DNA from 4 places in the Xenorhabdus budapestensis genome. Region 4 is predicted to be linked to each of the others. Evidence: predicted binding sites of a transcription regulator. Region 4 holds the regulator's gene; each other region holds the start of a gene.
What was found. The regulator PurR, encoded in region 4, represses purine synthesis genes. The targets are predictions, from matches to a motif close to CANGCAAACGTTTGCNTG.
Positions count from the first base shown of each region.

Region 1: gcvT (glycine cleavage system aminomethyltransferase GcvT) is a predicted target of PurR. The motif match lies at 2,003-2,020, and genes of this name have one in related genera.
Region 2: serA (phosphoglycerate dehydrogenase) is a predicted target of PurR. The motif match lies at 1,545-1,562, and genes of this name have one in related genera.
Region 3: purE (5-(carboxyamino)imidazole ribonucleotide mutase) is a predicted target of PurR. The motif match lies at 2,013-2,030, and genes of this name have one in related genera.

Region 1 covers NZ_CP072455.1:3,486,870-3,491,089, forward strand. Annotated here, with positions in the region: gene gcvP (aminomethyl-transferring glycine dehydrogenase) at 1-257, opposite strand, end outside; gene gcvH (glycine cleavage system protein GcvH) at 359-751, opposite strand; gene gcvT (glycine cleavage system aminomethyltransferase GcvT) at 798-1,895, opposite strand; gene ubiI (FAD-dependent 2-octaprenylphenol hydroxylase) at 2,271-3,503, opposite strand; gene ubiH (2-octaprenyl-6-methoxyphenyl hydroxylase) at 3,527-4,220, opposite strand, start outside.
Region 2 covers NZ_CP072455.1:3,493,915-3,498,134, reverse strand. Annotated here, with positions in the region: gene HGO23_RS15370 (LysR family transcriptional regulator ArgP) at 1-475, opposite strand, end outside; gene rpiA (ribose-5-phosphate isomerase RpiA) at 705-1,364, shown strand; gene serA (phosphoglycerate dehydrogenase) at 1,637-2,878, shown strand; gene HGO23_RS15355 (5-formyltetrahydrofolate cyclo-ligase) at 3,000-3,596, opposite strand; RNA gene ssrS (6S RNA) at 3,646-3,829, opposite strand; gene zapA (cell division protein ZapA) at 4,010-4,220, opposite strand, start outside.
Region 3 covers NZ_CP072455.1:3,594,230-3,598,449, forward strand. Annotated here, with positions in the region: gene cysS (cysteine--tRNA ligase) at 1-430, opposite strand, end outside; gene ppiB (peptidylprolyl isomerase B) at 713-1,207, shown strand; gene lpxH (UDP-2,3-diacylglucosamine diphosphatase) at 1,251-1,973, shown strand; gene purE (5-(carboxyamino)imidazole ribonucleotide mutase) at 2,118-2,681, shown strand; gene purK (5-(carboxyamino)imidazole ribonucleotide synthase) at 2,678-3,745, shown strand; gene HGO23_RS19790 (hypothetical protein) at 3,872-4,021, opposite strand; gene HGO23_RS19795 (riboflavin synthase) at 4,018-4,220, opposite strand, start outside.
Region 4 covers NZ_CP072455.1:2,009,278-2,013,497, reverse strand. Annotated here, with positions in the region: gene sodB (superoxide dismutase [Fe]) at 1-534, shown strand, start outside; gene purR (HTH-type transcriptional repressor PurR) at 1,060-2,085, shown strand; gene punR (DNA-binding transcriptional activator PunR) at 2,089-2,997, opposite strand; gene punC (purine nucleoside transporter PunC) at 3,121-4,220, shown strand, end outside.

The sequences.
Region 1 (4,220 bases), 1.5 Mb from region 4:
CCGATATAAGATTGATAACGTTTGTTCTGACCCGCTATTGCTTTCAGTTCAGCCAGTGCCTGTTGCTCTGTTGCACCTTCACCTACTGCGGGTGGCTCTGGCAATGCGATATCACAGGGAACAATTTTATTAGTGAGATCGTCAAGAGAGTTCGAGCCAACCATTGCCAGCATTTCTTTTTGCTGTTCAGCAGAGGAACCAATGTGGCGACGAATGAATTCACCTTGATTTTCAAGTTGGATTAGAGTCTGGATCATTGATAATAATTTCCTGAAACAAGCTAAAAAACGGCACATATAAAAAACGCCCCACTCACTGTGTAACGTCGGCGACGTTGATGATGTGGGGCGGTGATTACTTACTCTTCTTCTTCCAATAGTGACCGATAACTTTCTGCATCCAGCAGGTTGGTCAATTCACTTTCATCAGTAACCTTGATGCGGAATAACCAGCCTTCGTTATAAGGTTCGCTATTCACTAATTCGGGCGAACCTTCTAAAGCTGGGTTGACGGCGATAACTTCACCACTCAGTGGTGCGTAAATATCGGAAGCTGCCTTGACTGATTCAACGACTGCACAATCATCACCGCTGTTTACGACCGCTCCGATGTCAGGCAAGTCAACAAATACCATATCACCCAATAATTGCTGGGCATGTTCGGTAATACCCACGGTATATTCGCCATTTCCTTCAGAACGAATCCATTCGTGTGATTCGGTATATTTTAACTCAGTTGGTACATGACTCATCGGTTCCATCTCCTTATTTTTATTTATTAAAATGTTGCGACCAAAATCATCCTACAAGCGATTTTCCCAGCCTGACAAAACCCGGTTTAACAACCTGAACCGGCATTTCGCGATTACGGATCTGGACAATCACCTGTTCTCCAACCCCTTGCGGCACCCTTGCAAGAGCAATACTGAATCCTAATGTGGGTGAGAATGTTCCACTGGTAATAATACCAAAACGTACTTCACCCGTTTCATCAGTGAAACTCACCGTTAACCCACTGCGTAAGACGCCTTTTTCACGCATAATTAACCCAATCAATTGTTCTGTCCCAGCTTCACGCTGTTTCAACAGGGCTTCACGGCCAATAAATTGGCGCTCTTCCGGTGCCCATGCAATTGTCCATCCCATATTCGCAGCCAAAGGTGAGATGGATTCATCCATTTCCTGACCATAAAGGTTCATACCAGCTTCAAGGCGCAGTGTATCCCGTGCTCCCAGTCCTGCTGGTTTAACACCTTCTTTCAGTAACTGCTGCCAAAAATCAATAGCTTGCTCCTGAGGCAATGCAATTTCATAACCCGCTTCACCGGTATAACCGGTAGTTGCGATAAATAAGTCACCAGATTGCACACCAAAGAAAGGTTTCAGACCTGCAATGGATTGTTTTTGCTCATTATTTAACAAAGACTGAACTCTGGATTGTGCGTTAGGTCCTTGAACTGCAATCAACGCCAAATCATTACGCACGGTGATCTCAACAGGGTATTTCTCCGCATGTTGTTGGATCCAGGCTAAATCTTTTTCACGTGTTGCCGAGTTAACGACCATACGATAAAAATTATCAGTGAAAAAATAGACAATCAGGTCATCGATAACACCACCGGAAGCATTAAGCATGCCGGTATAAAGCGCCTTACCTTTTTCAGTCAGCTTAGCAATATCATTTGCCAGAAGATAACGGAGAAAATCACGGCAACCTGCGCCGTGCAAATCCATAATGGTCATATGGGAAACGTCGAACATACCTGCGTCAGTACGCACCGCATGATGCTCGTCGATTTGTGAACCGTAGTGAAGGGGCATCATCCAGCCATGAAAATCCACCATGCGTGCCCCGCATGCCAGATGTTGATCATATAGTGGGGTGTGTTTTGACATTATTTCCCTCTTTCCATTTTTAGCATGAAAACGTTCTTGATCTGAGTAACATACATACGGCGTATTAACCGGCAAATGTTGGATCATGAAGCAAAGAAGCGGTTAATAACGCAAACGATACCTTGGACTAGAAGTTATCACTGAAAATGGAAATGAACCATAAAATAAATTATCAACATAACAATGATACCTTCAAAAACCTTTCACTATCATGCGGAATTTTTTTCTATTTTATTGTGTGGGAACGCTAAAAAATGGCAGTAATATGTAAAAAATATTCTTTTTTTTATTACAAACAGACTAAAGCATGAAGCAAATCAACTGAATACACTTTAGCCTGATATAAAAAAAACTAATCCAAAATAAGAGAAATAATTAGATTTTTTCAACTGAAGAGGTTTGAGTAATCAACCAATCCGGCAGATCATGAAGACCCATCGCATGACGGAGTAATTGTGGTTTCACTCCGGGGAAACTGTTAGCCAAAGTCAGCCCTACATCACGAAATAGTTTCTTGAAAGGATTATTTCCATCAAATAGTAGACGAAATCCCTGCATACCAACCAGCATGACAGCCGCACTGTGTTTACGGCGACGCTCATAACGACCAAGATAGAGATATTGACCGATATCTTTGCTTTGCTGGTTCAATCGGTTCAATTCTCCGATCAACTCTGCTACATCCATAAACCCCAGATTGACTCCTTGCCCGGCCAATGGATGGATTGTGTGTGCTGCATCTCCCAATAAAGCTAACCGATGTGCAGCAAAATTACGAGCATAACGTCCCATTAATGGGATAGTTTGACGGTCACTGATCAACTCACACTGCCCCAATCGCATGTCAAAAGTGACACTCAATTGCCGATTAAACAACTCAGTCTCCATTGTCTTACGTTGTTGCGCCGCTTCCGCAGGCAATGACCAGACAATAGAACATAAATGAGGATCAGAAAGTGGCAGGAAAGCAAGAATACCATCCCCATGAAAAACCTGGCGTGCAACGCCCTGATGAGATTCCGCAGTACGAATAGTCGCGACCAATGCATGATGTTCGTAATCCCAGAAAGTCAGTGGAATATCTGCATGCTGACGCAGCCATGAATGAGCACCATCTGCACCAACGACTAACCGTGAAGTCAGCATTCGCTCATCGGACAGGGTAATAAAGGCTTCGTTTTCTCCCCAGGCAACATTCTTAAGAGAAACAGAGCTAAACATGGTTACATCAGATAAACTTTCAGCCTGTTGCCAGAGAGCCTGTCGGATCACATTATTTTCAATAATATGTCCAAGATGATTGAGGCCATTTTCCGCCGCATTGAACTGAATACGACCGAAGCTATCCTGATCCCAGACTTCCATTCCCTGATAAGGGCTGACACGCATTGCGAGGAGCTTCTGCCAGACACCGAGATGGGTTAATAACCGCTCACTGGCTGCATTGATGGCAGAAACACGCAACGTATGTTCATCATCAGCATGAAAAGTGCTGGTTGGTGGATGCTCTTCTACAATCGCAATGCGCAGACCGCTACTATGTAAACCACAGGCCAGCGCAAGGCCAACCATACCGCCTCCTGCGATCACAACATCAAATGATTGCATGTTTTTATTCCTCTTAATCTGACTTATTCTGCCGTTAAAAGATGGGCGCCCCAACCCAATGTCTGTCGGGCCAATGGACCCTTTATCAGTGGCAACATTTCCATCGCCATCAGGCCAAGATTGCGTCCGATTCTCAACGGAAAGTAGTCATTGGCAAACAGCCTGACCAACCCATCAGTAATACCGATCGTCGCCTCACGATCTGCAAAACGTTGCTGTTGGTAACGAGTCAGAATGTTATAAGAGCCGATATCGTGCCCCTCAATCGCAGCAGCTGAAATAACCTGAGCTAATGCCATTACATCACGCATACCTAAGTTAAAGCCCTGCCCTGCAATTGGATGCAGAGTTTGGGATGAGTTACCTACTAATGCCAAACGATGGCTGATCTGCCGTTTGGATGTAGATAAAGTCAGTGGATAACTGTACCGCTGACCTGTTTCCAACATTTTCCCCAGCCGCCAGCCAAACGCTTTTTGCAGTTGATGGCGAAACTCGGCATCTTCCCACTGATTAATTTCCGCCCATTTATCCAATGGATGACACCAGACTAAAGAGCTGCGCCCTTCTGACATTGGCAACAGTGCCAATGGGCCATGTTCAGTAAAACGCTCAAATGCCCGGCCTCGGGGATGTTCAGATGTCAGAACATTGGCAATGATGGCAACCTGACCGTAATCCTGCCGCTGCCACGGGATATTACAAGCTTTTGCTACG
Region 2 (4,220 bases), 1.5 Mb from region 4:
ATTTATCCACCAGACAGCTTGGTAGGGGTTGTGATTGAATACTGATTGCACCAACAACTTCCCCGCGCCTCAAGCTTTCTTGCGTACGTGTTTCGTCTTCCACCTGAATATTGAGCCGGATAGGCAAATCAGAGAGCACGGGATGAAGGGCCGGTAAGAGCCAGGTTGCCAGACTATCCGCATTGACGGCAAGAGAAAGCAACAGAGGAGTCTCATTTCCATTTTCATCACCGAGCCATTGTGCTTCGAGCAACTCTACCTGATGTAATAACGCAAGCAGTTTTTGCCCTTGCTCTGTCGGGCGGGGGGGAACGGTACGAACCAATAACGGTTGACCGAATAAGTTTTCTAATTGCTTGATACGTTGGGATACTGCGGATTGAGTGATACAAAGCTTTTGTGCTGCACGTTCGAAACCGCGTTCACGGATCACGGCATCCAACGCTTGTAGGGATCGGTAATCAGGGCGTTTCATTGAAAATCAGGCTCTCCATTTTTACTCTTCTCTTTGATTATCAGGGCACTAGATTGCGTGTTCAAAATTGTGTGTTCAGAAACCGTTGTTGACTCAAAAATATATTGTGTGCTCAAAAGATTTTTGGGTCTAGGTAGCACTATGCCATATTTTTTCACAGGATAAGATAAAATATTGTTTATACTGGCGGCTGGATTTTTCTTGTAATTGATTATAGGCAGTAATTGATATGACACAGGACGAACTGAAAAAAGCGGTAGGTTGGGCAGCACTGGAGTATGTCAGACCAGGAACAATTGTTGGGGTTGGTACAGGTTCAACGGCATCCCATTTTATTGATGCGTTGGGTACAATGAAAGACAAAATTGAAGGTGCAGTATCCAGCTCGGAAGCATCGACAGAGAAATTGAAAAGTCTTGGCATTCTTGTGCTTGATTGTAATGAAGTTGATTCTTTGGACATTTATGTTGATGGTGCTGATGAAATCAATGGCAACATGCAGATGATTAAAGGTGGTGGAGCTGCACTGACCAGAGAGAAAATCATTTCTGCTGTGGCAAAGAAATTCATTTGTATTATTGATGAATCCAAGCAGGTTGATATATTGGGTAAATTCCCGTTACCGGTTGAAGTTATTCCGATGGCACGTGCTTATGTTGCCCGTGAGTTGGTGAAATTAGGAGGAACTCCGGTTTACCGTCAGAACGTTGTCACTGATAATGGTAATGTCATTTTAGATGTTCACAATCTTGCTATTCTTAACCCAATCGAATTAGAAAACAAAATTAATGCTATTGCTGGTGTAGTAACTGTTGGCTTATTTGCTAATCGTGGTGCGAATGTCGTACTGATTGGTACAGCTAATGGTGTAAAAACGATTGCAGAGTAATTATTAGTTGGGGGCAGAATACTCTGCCCTTAAAAAAATTTCAGATTTATATTCAAAAAATAAAATTCAGATATATATATTGTATATTTGTCTAATTCTAACTCAAAGTTCTATATTTATCTCGTAACTAAAATTTTTACTTTGCATAACAACTTTTTTACTGTTTCTTATGCTGTTTTACAGGCAAACGATTGTATTGCTGTTGACGTTTTTTTTGTTATTTTAGTGAAACCTATCGGCATTACGAAAATTAGTACAAATAAGGCGGATAAATGGTTAAGGTATCTTTAGAAAAAGATAAAATTAAGTTTCTGTTGCTGGAAGGTGTTCATCAGAGCACAGTAGACAATTTGCGGGCAGCAGGGTACAGCAATATTGAGTATCATAAGGGCGCATTAGAACCGGAAGAACTGAAAGAAGCGATCCGCGATGCCAGATTTGTGGGGATCCGTTCCCGTACTCAGTTAACCGAAGAAATTTTTGCTGCCGCTGAAAAATTGGTTGCAGTTGGATGTTTCTGCATTGGAACTAATCAAGTTGATCTGAACGCCGCAGCAAAACGCGGTATTCCCGTATTTAACGCTCCATTCTCCAATACACGCTCAGTGGCTGAAATGGTATTGGGAGAGCTGCTGCTGCTATTGCGTCGTGTTCCAGAAGTTAATGCCAAAGCTCACAAAGGAGAATGGAACAAACAGGCTGCGGGTTGTTATGAAGCACGTGGCAAAAAATTAGGCATTATCGGTTACGGTCATATCGGTTCACAACTTAGTGTTCTGGCTGAAAATATCGGTATGAATGTCTATTTCTTTGATATTGAACATAAACTACCGCTGGGGAACGCCCAACAAGTTCATCACTTATCTGAATTGTTAAATATGAGTGATGTCGTGAGCCTGCATGTTCCTGAAACATCTTCAACTAAAAATATGATTGGTGCGGCAGAATTAGAGCGGATGAAACCAGGTTCAATTTTAATCAATGCTTCACGCGGTACTGTTATTGATATTCCTGCGTTAGTTGAAGCGCTAGAAATTGGGCACATTGCCGGCGCTGCAATTGATGTATTCCCCGTGGAGCCAGCAACCAACAACGAGCCTTTCGTCTCCCCATTAATCAAATTTGACAATGTATTGCTGACGCCACATATCGGTGGATCCACACAAGAAGCACAACAGAATATTGGTTATGAAGTCGCCGGAAAATTGGTCAAGTATTCTGACAACGGTTCTACACTGTCGGCGGTTAATTTCCCGGAAGTTTCACTGCCAGTACATGCTAAGGATACTAATCGATTACTGCACATCCATGAAAACCGTCCGGGTATCTTAACCAGCATCAACCAGGTTTTCACCGATCAGGAAATCAATATTGAAGCACAATACCTGCGTACTGAAGGTGATATTGGTTATGTGGTTATCGATATCATGACGCAAAATCCGGCCCAGGCTGAATTAGTTTTGCAACAATTGAAGGCCTTACCTGGCACGATCCGCTCCCGTCTACTTTACTAAGGCGAGCTGTACTTAAGTGAATAAGTAAGTTAGGTGAAAAACACGTAACCAAATAAAATAAGGGCTATTGAAGAAACAATAGCCTTTGGACTAATCGGCTAAACTCAATCCCCTGCAATTATTACGACCAATGCCATATTTTTTCTGGTGTGATAATTTCCGGTAACGGAATATCCCAGCTTGTGCTGGGCAGCGTATTAACGAACTGAAAATTGTGTACTAGCCCAATCGGATAAAAATTTTGCTGTTGCCATTTGGCTAGTGTTCTGTCGTAGAACCCTCCTCCCATGCCTAACCGTTGCCCTGTATGATCGAAAGCAACCAGAGGGATAAACATAATATCCAGTTCAGAGATAGGTAAAACCTGTCTGACGTCTAGTCGCGGTTCTTCTATATTAAAGTGGTTTTGGACAAGAGGAGTATCAGGTTGATAATGCAAGAATAATAGGTGATTCCGGCTGAAAGGATGCAATACCGGTAGGTAAACCTGTTTATTTTGCTGCCAAAGTTGTTGAATCAATGGACGTGTATCTAGTTCTCCATCAAAAGAGAGATACAGGGCAATTTTTTTCGCTTGGAGGATCCTTGGATGAACTATGACTCGCTCGGCAGCCTGTAGAGCAAATTGCAGTTGTTGTTCAGGGGAAAGGCTTTTACGCAGTTGTCGGATTTTTTGTCTGATGCTTTTTCGGAGAGAGAAAAAAGAATCTGATTGCATGATACCTACCTATTTAGTAGTGCAGAAAAGGATACAAAACAGATAGATAGGATTCTCCAAGATGCCGTTACAGGTGGTAACCCTTGAACCCTTGGTTCAAGGTGAACGTGGAGTCGCCCCTATTAGGCTTCTTGGTCTGGCCAAGCATGCTCACAAGGAACGGAATACCACATTCTATAGATATGAAATATCGGCTCAGGGGACTTCCCTGCACACGAACACCTCAGAGAAAATTTTTTACTACTTAAACCATTAGCAGAGAACCATTAAATCAGGAACCTACCCATTTGGTTTTAAGCAACATCATGCAACCTATTGTATGGAACTAAATGGAGAAAGCAACTGGTTATATTCATCTATCGTGACTACTGCCTGATTTATCAACAAAGATCTGTTTATTAACAGGTAGGCGGTCAGCTAATTTTGTTACCTTGCTCTAATAAGGCTTGCTCAATAGTCTGCTGGAGCATTTTAATTTTCTGTTCCATATTATAGGAATAATCACGGGTTTTCATTTTTTCTTGTGCTAACTCGTGACAGATATTCAGTGCCACAATAAAAACCAGTTGCTCAGTGTTAGTCACTCTGGTGCGTTCTTTGAGGTTATGCAAACGCTGATCAAGT
Region 3 (4,220 bases), 1.6 Mb from region 4:
ACATCACATCACCGTTATCTGCAACGTAAGCGTGCCCACGCTTGATCAACTGTTCAGTGAGCTCAATAATTTCAGGGACATGCTGTGTTGCACGCGGCTCTGAATCCGGACGCAGGATATTCAGTGCATCAAAATCGCTGTACATCTCATTCAACATACGTGTAGTCAGCGCTTCACAGTTTTCATTATTTTCAATAGCACGCTTGATGATTTTGTCATCTATATCCGTCACATTACGAACATACGTCAAATCATAGCCTAAATAACGCAGGTAACGGGAAATGACGTCAAAAGCAACAAAAGTTCTGCCGTGACCAATATGACACATATCATAAATGGTGATGCCACACACGTACATGCCCACTTTCCCTTTATGGATCGGCTTAAATTCTTCTTTTTGGCGACTGAGAGTATTGAAAATTTTTAGCATCGGTGGGTTTTCCGTAAAAATTGATGTACGTGTAATAAAAAACAAAAGCGAACAAATCCGCTGATTATAGGCTTCCTTATCAGCTATATAAATAAACTATAATATAAAAAGCCAGGTGGGCTATTTCACCTTGATATGGTGAGCTTTGCAAGCATTGCGATCCGCCTTGTTCACATGAGATTGTAGAGTACTGACTCAAGATCACAGATATGGTATAAAAGCCCTTGTTCCGAATACTCTAGAATATTAGGGTCAATCAAAATTATTATTAGGATTTCTATTATGGTGACTTTTCATACCAATTTCGGCGATATCGTAATTAATACTTTCGCTGAAAAAGCGCCTGTAACTGTTGAAAATTTTTTGAATTACTGCCGTGAAGGCTTCTACGACAACACTATTTTTCACCGCGTCATCAATGGCTTCATGATTCAAGGTGGTGGTTTTGAACCTGGTATGAAGCAAAAAACTACTCAATCCCCTATCCAGAACGAAGCCAATAATGGCCTGAAGAACAGTCATGGTACTATCGCAATGGCACGTACCAATGATCCACATTCTGCAACGGCTCAATTCTTCATCAACGTTGTTGATAATGATTTCCTGAATTTCCGCTCAGAGCGCCCGGACGGCTGGGGTTACTGTGTATTTGCTGAAGTTGTGGAAGGCATGGATGTGGTTGATAAAATCAAAGGTGTTTCCACCGGCCGCAGCGGCATGCACCAAGATGTGCCACACGAAGATGTGATCATTGAACGTGTCACTGTCAGCGAATAATTATTTATACAATATCCACAATTAGAGAATAGTTAATCGTTACATGAGTACACTGTTTATTGCAGATTTGCATCTCAGTGCGCAAGAACCGGCAATTACTGCCGGTTTTCTACGTTTTTTGCGTGAAGATGCAATTCATGCTGAAAGTCTGTATATCCTCGGTGATTTTTTTGATTACTGGATTGGTGATGATGATCCCAATCCCCTGCACACTGAAATAGCCCAGGCACTTAATGCACTGAGACAAAAAGGGGTTTCCTGTTATTTTCTTCATGGTAACCGTGATTTTTTGTTAAGTTCCCGGTTTGCCAAAGAGAGTGGCCTGATTCTGCTGCCGCAAGAAAAGGTATTGGAATTATACGGTAAACGTATTCTGATCTTGCACGGCGATACGCTCTGCACCGATGATGCAGGTTATCAACAATATCGTAAACGAGTACATACCCCGTGGATCCAGCGGCTGTTTTTACTTCTTCCTCTGTTTATTCGGCTAAAAATTGCGGCCAAAATGCGGGCCGGAAGCCAATATGCTAACCGCCAGAAATCCGAATCAATCATGGATGTCAACCAACAGGCTGTTATTGAACACTTTAACAAATATCAGGTCGATTGGATGATCCACGGGCATACTCATCGTCCAGCGATCCATGATATCCAAATCAACGATAAAACCATGCATCGTGGCGTATTAGGGGCCTGGCACAATCAAGGTTCGATGTTTAAAGTGACAGAAGCATCTATTGAACTGATATTTTTCCCTTTTTGAATTCTCTGATCTTTTACTGGAAAAATCGACGAATCAAGCAACGCAAACGTTTTCCTTGTGCAATTCGCATGATATGATCCACCGTCTTACAATATTATTTTGATCTTGGTTCTGGTGGACATCCAATACAGGAGCATCTGATTTATGACGGCAAGCCCTGAGCCCCAAAAAACTATTTCCACAACAGCGGTTACCTTTACAGCAAAAACACCACATCATGCCAAAATTGCTATTGTCATGGGTTCAAAGAGTGACTGGGCAACAATGCAACATGCAGCCGATGTTTTAACCTCCCTTGATATTCCTTTCCATGTTGAAATTGTTTCGGCGCACCGAACACCCGATAAACTTTTTCATTTTGCCGAACAGGCGAAAGCAAACGGTTTTGATGTAATTATTGCTGGTGCAGGTGGCGCAGCTCATCTGCCAGGAATGCTGTCAGCTAAGACCTTAGTTCCTGTATTTGGTGTCCCTGTACAGAGTGCTGCACTGAGTGGTGTTGATAGTCTCTATTCCATCGTCCAAATGCCAAAAGGCATTCCGGTTGGTACGCTGGCTATCGGCAAAGCGGGAGCAGCAAATGCAGCATTGTTGGCGGCTCAGGTATTAGCATTACATGATGATGCCCTATTCCAACGTCTGTCAGATTGGCGTCAGACACAAACTCAGGATGTTCTGGATAATCCAGATCCTCGGGAGGATGCATGAAACCTGTTTGTGTACTGGGTAATGGTCAATTGGGTAGAATGCTACGTCAGGCAGGTGAGCCATTAGGAATAGCTGTCTATCCGATTGGGCTGGACGCTGAACCAGAATCCGTTCCCTATCAGAGCAGTATCATCACCGCTGAAATTGAGCGTTGGCCTGAGACGGACTTAACCCGTGAACTCGCTCATCACAATGCTTTTATTAACCGTGATATTTTTCCACAACTGGCTGATCGCCTGCCACAAAAGCAACTCCTGGATAGTCTTGGATTGGCGACAGCTCCGTGGAAGTTATTAGCTGATCCCAGCCAATGGCCGCAGTTGTTTAACGAGTTAGGTGATTTCATTATCGTTAAACGTCGTACCGGGGGTTATGATGGCCGTGGTCAATGGCGCATCCGACCGGGTGATGAAGATACATTGCCGCCCGAAATTTACGGTGAATGTATTGTAGAGCAAGGTATTCCATTTTCAGGGGAAGTTTCACTGGTTGGTGCCCGTAACGCTCAGGGAAAATCGGTATTTTATCCATTGACCCATAATCTACATCAGGAAGGTATCTTACGTACAAGTGTTGCTTTGCCAAATGCACATCATCAATTACAACAACAAGCAGAAAAAATGCTGTCCATTATCATGGAGCATCTGAATTATATGGGTGTCATGGCGATGGAGTGCTTTATTGTTGGTAATGATTTGCTGATTAATGAGCTGGCACCACGGGTACATAATAGTGGTCACTGGACACAAAATGGTGCTTCCATCAGTCAATTTGAACTTCATCTACGGGCAATTCTCGATTTACCTATACCTCAACCGGAAATATCGGCTCCTTCAGTGATGGTCAATCTGATCGGTACAGAAATAAACCCTGAATGGCTCAGCTTACCGCTCGTTCGTTTACATTGGTATGATAAGGAAGTTCGCTCAGTGCGTAAGGTAGGGCATCTGAATCTGGTTCATTCTGACAGAAATATATTAAGAGCTGCACTACAAACATTAAGCTCGTTATTGCCTGAAGAGTACCAAACTGGCCTGAAATGGGCACAAGACAAATTAAACTGAAGAAAACCGTAGGAAGTGGTAATCATTTTAAATAAATTACCACTTCTTATATCAACTGCAACAAGCTATTTCTTTAATAACGTTCTGGATAGTGTATCTACAATCGTTCTTGTGGTTTGGTCGATTTCATAATTGAGGAAATCTCCTACATTTGATCTTACTAAGATTGGTTAATCTTAAGGTTTCAGGGATCAAATTTAAGGCAATGGTTTTATTCTCTTCATCAATACCATTGATAGTTAAACTACAGCCATGAAGCCCGATGAAACCTTTCAAGAAAAAATATTTATATTGTCTTGGGGGATCCGAATAACCAACCGATAAGTTTCACTTGTTGCAGTAAATTCGACTACTTCAGCAATCCTTTCCACATGTCCATAAAGATTATGCCCCCCATTTTCCTTATACATATGGTGTGAGCGTTCAATATTGACTTGATCCCCAATGGAAAGAAACTTTAACGTTGTGATATCAG
Region 4 (4,220 bases):
GAACCCCACATCTCAGCAGAGACTCTGGAATATCATTACGGCAAACACCACAACGCTTATGTTGTAAACCTAAATAATCTGATTAAAGATACCGAATTTGCCGGAAAATCACTGGAAGAAATTATCAAAATCTCTGAAGGCGGCATCTTTAATAACGCAGCACAAGTCTGGAACCACACCTTCTACTGGCATAGCCTGTCACCAAATGGTGGAGGTGAACCAACTGGTAAAGTTGCAGAAGCTATCAATAATTCTTTCGGTTCTTTTGCTGAATTTAAACAGCAGTTTACTGATGCAGCACTGAAAAACTTCGGTTCTGGCTGGACATGGCTGGTTAAGAAAACCGACGGCAGTCTGGCTATCGTCAATACTTCCAATGCAGCAACTCCATTGACTGGTGAAAACAAGCCAGTTCTGACTGTTGACGTTTGGGAACACGCCTATTACATCGATTACCGCAATGCACGTCCTCAATATCTGGAGCATTTCTGGGCTCTGGTTAACTGGAAATTTGTGGAAGAAAATCTGGCTTAATTAACCAGCCAGTTAAAATGACAAGGGTAAGTTTTTCCGATTCAACGCACTTCATTTTATTTATAAGTGCCCTTTGAATAGTGAAAAACTTACCTTTAAAGTAAGGCAGATAGCATTTCACCTTGATATTGTTTCTCGACCTTGGCTAGATCAGGCAAAGACTCGCCAGAAAAACAATCACGATTAACGCACTACAGGCAGTCAATAATCCCAATTTCAGATCTGTATCCATAAACCATCCTCACCATGAAAATTAAGACTCAGGCTCAGCGACACCATAAATTTTGACTGGTTATTTACCTCAGAGGTTAAAAAACCATACTGTGGTATTTAATGCATATACTTTATAGCATTGATTACTACTTTCACTTTTGCGCTAGATCAGACAAAATTCAGGGTTTATCGCTAAATTATTGTCAGTTATCTTCCTATATATAAATATAACACTGGCAAATGATTAACAAAGATCTATATCCAGATGAAGGGTATACAAATTTAGACCTAAGGTCAGGAGTCCTTTTTATCATGGCAACGATTAAAGATGTGGCCAAACGCGCTGGTGTTTCAACCACAACCGTATCCCATGTTATCAATAAAACCCGTTTCGTCGCCGAAGATACAAAGACCACAGTATGGGCTGCCATTAAGGAACTGAATTATTCCCCCAGTGCTGTTGCCCGTAGCTTAAAGGTTAATCACACCAAATCTATCGGACTACTGGCAACATCAAGTGAAGCGCCTTATTTTGCTGAAATCATTGAGTCTGTCGAAAATAGTTGTTATAGCAAAGGCTATACTTTGATTTTATGTAATTCCCATAACAATCTCGACAAACAAAAAGCTTATCTCTCTATGCTGGCGCAAAAACGCGTAGATGGTTTACTGGTTATGTGTTCTGAATATCCTCAACAACTGTTGGGAATGCTGGAAGACTATCGCAACATTCCCATGGTAGTCATGGATTGGGGAGAGTCCAGAGGAGATTTCACTGATGCAATTATCGATAATGCCTTCCATGGTGGTTATTTGGCCGGCCGATATCTTATTGAACGTGGTCACCGTGATATTGCTGCTATTCCCGGATCATTGGCCAGAAATACTGGAGGCGGACGTCATCAAGGTTTCCTCAAGGCACTAAAAGAAGCAAATATCACTATTCGGGAAGAATGGATTGTTCAGGGGGATTTTGAGCCCGAATCCGGATATCAGGCGATGTATAAAATCTTAAGCCAAAAACACCGCCCTACGGCCGTATTTTGTGGAGGAGATGTGATGGCAATGGGGGCGATCTGTGCTGCTGACGAGATGGGGTTACGCGTTCCACAAGATATTTCTGTCATTGGTTATGACAATATTCGCAATGCCCGTTATTTCACACCAGCGCTGACAACGATTCATCAACCTAAAGAGCGTCTAGGACAGATGGCTTTTTCCACGTTACTTGATAGGATCATTAATAAACGTCAAGATGCACAAACTATCGAAGTCCATCCGCGTCTTGTTGAGCGTCGCTCTGTTGCAGATGGCCCTTTCATTGATTATCGTCGTTAACGATTAATCCTCTTGTAGCCATTCAGTATTGAGTGTTGCACTATCTCCAAGATAATCAAGCAACCAGCTTAATGCAGGTGAATGGCTTTTTTGCGACCACGTCAGGCAACATGGGCTATCAGGTAATGGTTGCTCAAGTTCAAGCAAACTGAGTTTTCCTTGACGAATAAGCGGCAAAGCACGATGTTTGGGCACCATTCCCACACACAGCCCCTCCATCAGGCAAGCCAACCCGGCATTCCAATCAGGGACAACTAACCGCCGTTGATTATCCAAAGTCCATGTATTACGCTTGGGTAAATTACGTGAAGTATCTTCAAGGCACAAGCTAGGGTAAGCCCTCAATTGATCATCATTTAATCTTTCTATTATAACGGTCAACTCATGCCCAGGACTGGCAACACATAGCCACGGCATGAACCCCATGTCCCTGAAACTATATCGCTCCCCGACTGGAGAGGCGCGTGTGGCACCAATAGCAACATCAACGCGCCCATCTACCAGCGCATCCCATACCCCATTAAAAACTTCAGGGTAAATAAATAACTCAATATCCGGAAAATGGCGGTAAAAATCCAGAATAAGCTGGCGTGTCCGTTCTGGTTTCACCACTTGATCAACAGCAATACTAAGCTGCCCACGCCAACCGTTAGCCACCTGCTGACATTGATGACGAGTATGATGCATTTTTTTGATAACAGAACGCGCTTCCTTTACAAAGATAGCCCCTGCCTCGGTTAATTCCACATCGCGATGACGACGTTCAAATAGGGGAACTGCCAACCATTCTTCAAGTTGTTTTATTGTATAACTAATGGCAGAAGGTACGCGGTGAAGCTCTGACGCAGCCGCACTGAAACTTCCTGTTCTGGCCACAGCATCAACAACTTCCAAAGAATATTCAGACCACATATTTCTTCCTTTTAATTTTTTTCACAGCATTATGCAAATAATACCGTTTCACAAGTAAAAATTACGCCATATAAAATAAACCGTATATTTTCTTATCAATTATCACATCAATTTATTGACACAATGACAACAAATAAAAATTCCATGCCATTTATGTTTTATCTCGCTGGCCTAAGTATGCTTGGCTACTTAGCCATTGATATGTATCTACCCGCTTTTGATGCTATGGCGAAAGACTTAGGTGCATCAGAAGGGGCTATTAGTGCAAGCCTCAGCGTTTTTCTTGCTGGTTTTGCTGTTGCCCAGCTTTTATGGGGACAACTGTCTGATCGCCTAGGAAGAAAACCTGTTCTGCTTATCGGCTTGTCTCTGTTTTGTCTTAGCTGTTTAGGAATGCTTTGGATAACAGATGCAACTCAATTACTTATTCTGCGATTTATTCAGGCTGTGGGTGTCTGTTCTGCTGCTGTTTCCTGGCAAGCTTTAGTCGTTGATAGATATAACGCTGAACGCACAAAACGCGTTTTTGCCATGATTATGCCGCTGGTTGCACTTTCCCCTGCCCTTGCCCCTTTACTCGGTGCATGGTTATTGTCACATACAGGTTGGAGAACTATTTTTCTTGTTTTAATGGCTGTAACACTAGTTTTGCTTGTACCAACATTTTTACTGGCTAGTAAACGTGCACCTATTGACACCAATATCAATGAAAATAAAATTTCTTTCTTCACCTTATTGAAGTCTTCAACTTTCAGCGGAAATGTGTTGATTTATGCTTCCTGTAGTGCTGGTTTTTTTGCCTGGCTAACGGGTTCACCAACGATTTTGATCAATATGGGTTATGATGCCACAGATATTGGCTTAAGCTATATTCCACAAACTTTGGCATTTATGCTCGGTGGGTATGGTTGCCGTCTTTTATTGGAAAAAATCAAAAGTGAAACCATATTTCCAATTTTGCTGGTAGGTTATGCTGTAAGCATGGCACTCATCTATTTAATTGCCCTAATTTATCCTTCTTTCATGCTTATTCTTGTTCCTTTCTGTTTTATGGCCGTCATGAATGGTGCTTCTTACCCTATTGCTGTAGCAAATGCACTTTCTGTTTATCCCAAAGACGGTGGTAAAGCGGCTGCATTACAAAATGCTTTACAATTGGGTCTTTGCTTTATTGCCAGCATGCTTGTTGCTATGTTCATGAAAGACCCTCTTCTGTCTACCAC